One region of the Aeromonas simiae genome, then DNA from elsewhere that is predicted to be linked to it. Evidence: predicted binding sites of a transcription regulator. Region 1 holds the regulator's gene; the other holds the start of a gene.
The links. The regulator LexA, encoded in region 1, represses DNA repair genes until DNA is damaged. The targets are predictions, from matches to a motif close to ANCTGTNTNNNNANACAGNT.
Positions count from the first base shown of each region.

Region 2: umuD (translesion error-prone DNA polymerase V autoproteolytic subunit) is a predicted target of LexA. The motif match lies at 1,526-1,545, and genes of this name have one in related genera.

Region 1 covers NZ_CP040449.1:3,952,776-3,957,214, forward strand. The annotation lists gene plsB (glycerol-3-phosphate 1-O-acyltransferase PlsB) at 1-1,096, opposite strand, end outside; gene lexA (transcriptional repressor LexA) at 1,278-1,904, shown strand; gene FE240_RS18820 (SCO family protein) at 2,524-3,165, shown strand; gene dinF (MATE family efflux transporter DinF) at 3,162-4,439, shown strand, end outside.
Region 2 covers NZ_CP040449.1:2,950,478-2,954,916, forward strand. The annotation lists gene FE240_RS13990 (WYL domain-containing protein) at 288-1,205, shown strand; gene FE240_RS13995 (DUF3283 family protein) at 1,250-1,438, opposite strand; gene umuD (translesion error-prone DNA polymerase V autoproteolytic subunit) at 1,554-1,997, shown strand; gene umuC (translesion error-prone DNA polymerase V subunit UmuC) at 1,978-3,237, shown strand; gene FE240_RS14010 (DEAD/DEAH box helicase) at 3,364-4,439, opposite strand, start outside.

The DNA of each region.
Region 1 (4,439 bases):
AGAGCGGGTTGCCCTTGAAGGTGCGACGGATGAAGAAGGCTCCACCACGGCGGAACAAGGGGCCGGCCGGCCAGAAGTTAAGGTTGATCCCCGCAGCGATGTGGGGTGGCACCATGCCCTGGTGATAGATGACATAGGAGAGCAGCAGGTAGTCCATGTGGCTGCGGTGACAGGGCACGTAGACGATTTCATGCCCCTCTTGGGCCAACTGACGCACCCGTTCGGCCCCGTTCACCGAGAGACCACGGTAGAGCTTGTTCCAGAGCCAGCCGAGGATGCTGTCACCGAGGCGGATCAGGCGATAGGAGAAATCGGAGGCGATCTCATCCATATAGCTGAGGGCCCGCTTGTGCGCCTTTTCCTCGCTGATGCCCTCGCGGATCGCCTCGTGGCGAATGGCATCTTGAATGATGCTTGAGTCGAGCAGCTGCCGGAACAACAGGTGGCGGTTGGGCAGCTTGGGGCCGGTGGCGGCCAGCTGCTGGCGACCGAAGTGGAAGCGAGCCACCCGCGCCAGCTTGTGGGCGATGGCTTGGTCGGTGCCGTGTCGGTCAGCCATGTGACGAAGGGACACGGGCGGGGAGAAGCGCACCAGGTTTTCACGTCCTTTGAGGGCGACGATGAGCCCTTTCTTCAGCATGTTGGGGGCCAGGCTGCTGATAATGCTGAGGCTGGATGCCTCCTCACCTTCGCGCCCAGGGGCCCGTCCCCAAAACAGGGTCACCGGCACCAGCTGGATGTCGAGCGCGGGATCCTGCTTATGCAGGTCGAGAAGTTGCTGAAACTCCTGCAAGAAGGGCAGTGGTTCGCTGCGCTTGCCAAACAGGGGCGGCGGGCGATCCAGGCAGACATAGCGTGGCAGCGATTGTCCACCTAGCTCGAGCGGAGTGAAGGGACCGGGCAGGTAGAGATCTTCGCAGCACTGCTGCAAGGTCAGCAGGTCGGTGATGGAGCTGGTCTTGAGGGCATAAACGATGGGGCGCTCAGGATCCAGCTTCAGCTCTGCGATGGGGTTTTCCGGCAGGCTCTTGTGATTGACCAGCCAGCGTACGGGCCATTGCAACATGGCGCGGGAAATGCTCTGCCCAAGGGACATCGGTATTGCTTCTCCTGTAAAAAGGCCGCAGGAGAATAACAAATCGCCATCGTTTTGTCGCATAGAGGTACGATGAGTGTGGGTCGCGGGGCGGGATCACTCAGGCGCGCCCTTTTGGCTTGCCTTGGCATGGATACTGTATATACTGCCAGTGTGCTGTATAAAAAGACAGGTGCCGATCATGAAACCCCTTACTCCCAGGCAATCCCAAGTGCTGGAGCTCATCAAGAGTAATATGAGCGAAACCGGCATGCCGCCCACCCGTGCCGAGATTGCCCAGAAGCTCGGTTTCAAGTCGGCCAATGCGGCCGAGGAGCATCTCAAGGCCTTGGCCAAGAAGGGCGCCATCGAGATCATGCCGGGTACCTCGCGCGGCATCCGTCTGTTGATCGAGGAAGAGGAGGCCGCCAACGAAGAGAGTGGGTTGCCGCTCATCGGCAAGGTGGCGGCAGGGGAGCCGATCCTGGCTCAAGAGCATATCGAGAGCCACTATCAGGTCGATCCCACACTGTTTCATCCTCGGGCTGACTTCCTGTTGCGGGTGCAGGGCATGAGCATGAAGAACATCGGCATCATGGATGGCGATCTGCTGGCGGTGCACAAGACCCAGGAGGTGCGTAATGGCCAGGTGGTGGTCGCGCGGGTCGATGACGATGTCACGGTCAAGCGCTTCCAACGCAAAGGCAACCAGGTGTGGTTGCTGCCTGAGAACGAAGAGCTCTCTCCCATTCAGGTCGATCTCTCTTGCCAGCAGTTGGCTATCGAGGGATTGGCGGTCGGTGTGATTCGCAACGCCGACTGGATGTAAACGACGGGGCCGATGGCCCCGTTTTCGTCTCTAACTCCTTTCTGCCATACATCAGGGACTTGCCATTGGGCATGTGTCCCGACCTCGCTGTGCCCACCGGTTATCGTCTATATCCTTTGTATTGAAGCGGAAGGTCATCTCACGGCCCACCAGGCAACAATCTCCGCAAGAATAAACATTTATTGACACGGAAATAGGTGTGGCGTCATCCGGCGCCGCAGGAAATCGTGGTTCTGCCCGGTAAGGAGGACAGATATGTTGATACGTTCTCACCCTCATGCTCAGCCACTTACCCGCATTACGCGTTGCATCGGAGGGAGCTGGTTGACCCGTTTCTATGGGCTCTGGTTACAACGCAGGGAAAACGGTTGGTCGCTGTGGTTAGGCTGTCCGCACAGCAAGATCGTGCATCTTATTCGGTTGCTACAACACCATCCGCAACGCTACGAAAAACCGGCAACCGTGATCCCGCTGCACGGCTGGCACGCACGCCACGGCAGAATTTCTACCCCCCATTCTGGACAATAATCCAGATCGGCATGGTCTCTAAAGGGGGGTGGCAACGGCGAGTTTCCGGGTACAATAGAATCTATTGTCTCATGAGCAAGGTTTGCCGCATATGTTCAGATGGCGTTATGTATTGCCAGCCGCGGTCATCATAGTGGCTGGTGCGTTGCTGTATCCGACGCTTTTGCATCAACCGCTCCCTGAGTTTGCCAACTATTTTACCAAGCCCCACGCCCTGAATGTCTTTCACCTGAAAGAGTCGGATGGAACTAGTTTTACCAAGGATGAGCTGAAGGGGCGTTGGTCGTTCGTCTTCATTGGGTACACCTTCTGTCCCGATATCTGTCCGACCACACTGGCCGATCTTCGTGCCATCTACCCCACGCTCAAGGAGACGGACCCGAGCAGTCAAGTGGTCTTCGTCTCGGTGGATCCGAAGCGGGATGATCTGCAGCGTCTGAGTGGCTATACCCGTTTCTTCAGTCCGGAGTTCAAAGCGGTAACCGGAACCCAGGTGGAGCTCTATTCGTTCGTGCGCAACCTCGGTTTGGTTTACTCGATCGTCGATGAAGACGCGGAGCGTAAGGATTACCTGATCGATCACTCGGCTTCTATCGTGCTCATCAATCCGGATGGTGATATCCAGGCCGTATTCCGTCCGGAGCCTCGTCGCTCGCAGCCTCCTGAGGTTTCGATGCAGAAGATGGCGGCTGACTTCTCGCGCATCGTCGCACTCTACCATTCGGCCTCATGAGGCCACTCCCCCCCGCATGGGCGGCGCAGCGGCAGTTGTTAGCCCTGGCGCTGCCCATGCTGCTTTCGAACATCACAGTACCCCTGCTTGGTCTGGTCGATACCTGGGTGATTGGTCATCTGGGGGAGACGGCTCTGCTCGGCGGGGTGGCGGTCGGGGCGACCCTGGTTAACCTGCTTTACTGGGTGCTGGGTTTTCTGCGCATGTCGACCACGGGGCTGACGGCCCAGGCGCTGGGCGGCAACGATCAGGAGGCGCTCACGCTGCTATTGGGGCGTGGCCTGCTGCTAGCGGTGTTGTTGTCATTGCCGGTGCTGCTGCTGCGTCATCCGCTCGGTGAGTTGGCCCTCAGTTGGAGTGATGCTTCACGCGAGGTGCAGGAATATGCATTCTCCTATTTGACGATCCGGCTGTGGGGGGCGCCAGCGGCGCTGTGCAATCTGGTGATCCTGGGCTGGTTGCTGGGCCGGCATGATGCTCGCAGCCCCATGTGGCTGCTCATCGCCAGTAACCTGCTCAACATAGTGCTGGATCTCGCGTTGGTATGGGGGCTGGGATGGCGCGTCGAAGGGGTCGCGCTGGCATCCATGCTGGCGGATTATGCTGCGCTGGCGCTGGGTATCGTCTTGATCGGCCGGCATATCCCTCTTGCCGAGTTGTGGCGCAGCTGGCGTGGCAAGTTGTTTGCTCTTGCCCCTTACCGCCGGTTGCTGGCGCTCAACCGCGACATCTTCATCCGGGCGCTCTGCTTGCAGCTCTGTTTTGCCTTCATGACCTTTCAAGGGGCGCGGCTGGGAGATGTGGTCGTGGCGGCCAATGCGGTGCTGCTCAACTTCCTGATGTTGATCTCCTACGGCCTGGATGGTTTTGCCTACGCGGCCGAGGCGCTGGTCGGCAGGGCCGTGGGTGCCCGTCATCGCCCTCAGCTGGCGCAGGCCATCAGGCTGAGTGTCGGCTGGTCGTTTGGCGTCGCTCTGCTCACCTCGCTGCTGTTTGCCCTGGCTGGCTCTTCGCTGGTAGCGGCCATGACCTCCATGACTGACGTCATTGCCGAGGCGCAGCGCAACCTGCCCTGGCTGATCGCCATGCCGCTGCTGGCGGTTTGGTGTTATCTGCTCGATGGCATCTTCATCGGCGCAACCCGGGCCCGCGAGATGCGCGACAGCATGCTGCTGGCGGTGCTGTGCGGTTATTTCCCGGTTTGGTGGCTGCTGCGTGACTCAGGCAACTTGGCGTTGTGGGCGGCGCTCGCCGCCCTCATGGTCGGTCGGGCA
Region 2 (4,439 bases), 1.0 Mb from region 1:
TTGAATCTCCACCACGTTCATCTGCTTGGTACCCTTGCACTAAATAAATACACCTAATCGTACTACACCATCCCGAAAGCCTTGAGGTATAGGGCCTGGCGGCAAAGCTTGGCATGACCTTGTGATTGTGAGAGCAACCGAAGTTGAGCTGCACTTCGGCAATATGCTGGTAGAACGTGGTACAGACAGCACCATCTTTTTCATCACACTGTGATTAATTCAGTATATGTCGCCTGTATACTCATGCCGATACTGGTTACATACACATGTCGCATTTTGGAGCACATATGACCCCCAGAGAGCTCACTTGGGATCAGACGCTGCGCTTTCGCCTGCTAGAGATCGTGTTGCAATGGGAAGGACGGCTGACCACCAATCACCTAATGACAGCCTTCAATATCGGCCGCCAGCAAGCATCACGGGATATCAATCACTACCTGACCCACTACTCACCAGAAGGGTTGATCTATGACCGAAGCCTGAAGGGATACAAGCCCACCGAGCAATTCGTACCGCGATTTAGTGAAGGAAAAGTAGATGAGTACCTGATGCTGTTACATCGTGAAAAACAGCACCAACGCCAACATGAAGCGGGGCTGTTGACCCTGCCGCTGATGGATTTGCGCTACGGCCATATCGAGATCTTGGATGTACCCAACCGCCATATCGACCCCAAGATTGTGCGGGGTCTGGTGCAAGCGGCTCGCGGTCAGTTGCGGGTCGATGTCGATTACGTATCCCTCAGCTCAGAGGAGCAAAGCGGCCGCAATATCGTGCCCCATACCCTGGTCTATGACGGGATCCGCTGGCACGTGCGCGCTTACTGCGAGAAGAAAGGGGTATATCTGGATTTTGTGATGAGCCGGTTTCGTGGGGAACCTGAGCTACTTGATACCTCTCCTCACGGCCGAGATCAGGATCTTGAGTGGAACACTCAAGTCACTGCGGTAGTCATACCCAATCCAACCCTCAGCGCAGGACAACAGGCCATCATTGCCAGTGACTATGCCATGCCTGATGGCAAGCTGCTGCTCAACCAGCGCATCCCTTTGATGCATTACGCGCTGGAGCGCATGCAAGTGAGCTATAACGGCGATCATGAACAGCATCCGCTGCTCTACCCGCTGGTGCTGGCAAACCGGGACGAGTTGGTAGCCAAGGGCTGCATCTTCAAGCTCCGAAGCCCGGATTTGCGCGAGAGTTAAGGGACTTAAGGTGTTCCCAGAATAAAAACATGGCTACAGGAAGGCTAGCCCCGTTTGTACCTACTTACTTGCTCAAGAAAGTAGCTGCTCAGCTCACCCTTATGCTGGCTTGCTTCGCTTTCTGCGCTGGCCAAGTGACCGTTGCGCTCCTTCCATACCGCATATGCGGCAGCCTTCTCGACCTCGACCCGTTCTTGCTGCTCTTTCGGTAGAGCACACAGATTGTGACTCATACTGACCTCTTTGTTATTTGTTGGCGCCATGGTACGTCATCAGTGGCATGTGGGACTTGCGCTGGTTCAAAGGTGGTGCGCTATAATGGCTGTATATAAATACAGGTGTTTTGCCATGAAGCTGTTAACCCCAGACCCATCACCCGCCGAGGTGACCATCCCGCTGTTCTTGCACCGCGCCTCTTGCGGCTTTCCCAGCCCAGCCAGCGACTATCTGGAAGGGAAGTTGGACCTCAATACCCACTGCGTGGCGCACCCTGCAGCAACCTTCTATCTGCGTGCAGAGGGGGAGAGCATGACCGGGGTCGGCATCTTTCCCGGTGACTTGCTGGTGGTCGATAAGAGCCTCACCCCGCGCCATGGTGATGTGGTGATTGCACTACTCGATGGCGGCTTCACGGTAAAGACCTTGCAGCTCAAGCCGAGGTTGCGGCTGTTGCCAGCCAATCCGGCGTTCGCGCCTATCGACCCTTGTATGAGCCTCTCCCTGGAGCTGTTCGGGGTGGTCACCCATGTGATTGGCAATCTGAGGCAGCGTGATGGCTATAGCGCTCGTTGATGTAAACAACTTCTACGCCAGCTGTGAGCGATTGTTTCGCCCTGAGCTGCGTGGCCGCCCGATCGTGGTGCTCTCCAACAACGATGGATGCGTGGTGTCGCGCAGCCCCGAAGCCAAGGCGATGGGTATCAAGATGGCCGGGCCCTACTTCAAGATCCGCGAGCAGTTCGAGGCGCATGGCGGTGTGGCATTCAGCTCCAACTACGCGCTCTATGGAGACATGTCTGGCAGGGTGATGAGCACGTTGGAGACCATGGCCCCCGAGCTGGAGGTCTACTCCATCGATGAAGCATTCCTGTCACTGTCGGAGTCGTTTGCCGGGGACCTGACAGCCTATGGACAACAGATCCGGCAGCGAGTGTGGCAGTGGACCGGCCTCACGGTCGGGGTCGGGATTGGCCCCACCAAGACCCTCGCCAAGCTGGCCAACTATGCAGCCAAGAAGTGGCCTGCCACTGGCGGCGTCGTGGACTTGCGTGACGAGCTGCGCCGTGCCCGGCTGATGGCTATCACCCCGGTGGACGAGGTGTGGGGCATAGGACGGCGCTTGGGAGCCAAGTTGGTGGCACAAGGCATCAACACCGTTGCTGACCTAGTGGCTAGCGACGCCAAAGGGTTACGCGCCCAATACGGCGTGGTGGTCGAGCGGATCGTACAGGAGCTGCGTGGCCTGCCTTGCGCAGAGCTGACAGTTGAACCGGCGGCGAAGCTGCAGATCCTCTCGAGCCGTTCCTTTGGTGAGCGCGTGACTGACCGTGGAGAAATGGCCCAAGCGTTGTCAGGCTTTATGGCTCGCGCAGCCGAGAAGCTGCGGGCCGAGGGGATGTGTTGCCAGCGGGTGCACCTGTTCGTGCGAACCAGCCCCTTTGACGAACGAGCGCCTTACTACAGTGAGCAGGCTGGCGTCCGGCTGGTCTGCCCTAGCGATGATACCCGGTTGCTGCTGCAGCAAGTGAACGTGCTGTTACCGCAGATTTGGCGCGACGGTTACCGTTATCAGAAGGGGGGCGTCATGCTGAGTGAGTTCATCCCCAAGGGGCAACAACAGGCAGATCTCTTTGCCCCGTCCTCCGCTCAATCAGATGCGCTGATGGCAGTGATGGACCAGATCAAAGCCAAGGGATTGGGGCGCGTAGGCTTTGCCAGCCAAGGCACGGGGTCGCCTGAGTGGATGATGCGACAAGAGCACCTGAGCCCCTGCTACACCACCCGCTGGGAGGACCTGCCGGTGGCGAAGTAAGGGAAGGTCTGATCACAACAAATCTGTGTAACGCGTAATAGTTGACCGTCTTTGACAACAAAAGTACGTCTCCAAAAATCCTAGATTGAATCTCCCCGGGTTTTCTAGACACTCTGTTGTTGAACACTATATTTCGGAGACAGCCCAACGCATCAAGCTTTTTTCAAAGCTAGTCAGTTGAAGGCGCTCTATTCTTGGTGCCAAGGCCCGAAGTTTCGCCAGTAAGTCGTTCAGATGTTCCGATGGCAAGATGAGGTTCTTGATCTGGGTCGAGATCTGAGTGGGAATTCCGTATTCGTCCAACGCTGTGAGTAGCGGGTCGAGGAACATATTTTCAAGCTGCTCAGCAAAGAAGCTGAAGTCACCCGGCTCTATCCCTCTTTGTGCCAACAAGTCGTCCTGGATTTTGTTGACGGCCATAATGTCCCGAGGCAATCGGAAGCAAACCATATTCCTGATGAATTTCAGGCGTAGGTTGATTGCTTCGCTGGGTGTGTGGTCTTGTCGTCGATTATCTACCGCGTCTCGTAAGTACGCAGGCAGGTTTTTCTGAGTTCGGATCTCATTGATGTGCCAAGCCAATTGCGAGCTGGACGATATCCCGTAATCCATCAGGTTACCACCCTCCAGGCTGTAGACCAGCTCACATAGGTAATTGACTTGGTTAGGCTCAGGGATACCTTTCCAACCCAACAGTTGTCGGCTGTTCGGCAGATCTCGAATTATCGTTTCCGCCACCTCGACTTGCCGCTCAATCGGAATGTGCCGGTTCTCGATCAGGGTTGTTGGTGACAACAACGGGTTGGCGTAAGCATCCTGCAGCCTGCCACGCGAGATATCGGTCAGGTACTCAGGTTCCAACTGCATTAGCAGCCCCATAGGGGAGCTTTCATCCTGATGACCTATGGGGTACTCGACTGTCAGCCCTTCCTCAGGAGGCGAAGCTTCGAGCATAAATACCTTGCCAATGAAGTATTTGTTCATACGGCCTGCGCGGCCTGAAATATTCTTGTACGTGAAGTAGTCGAACGTCGAGGTGTTCAGGCGACGGTCGTAAATGATCACGTTTTCTGCCGAAGTGTTAACGCCCTCGATCATCGTAGACGTACAGATGATCCGCTTGATGATGCCCTCGTTGAACAGCTTGACGATGTACTGCTGTAGTGCGCGCGGCACTCCACCATGGTGAATCCCGATGCCAA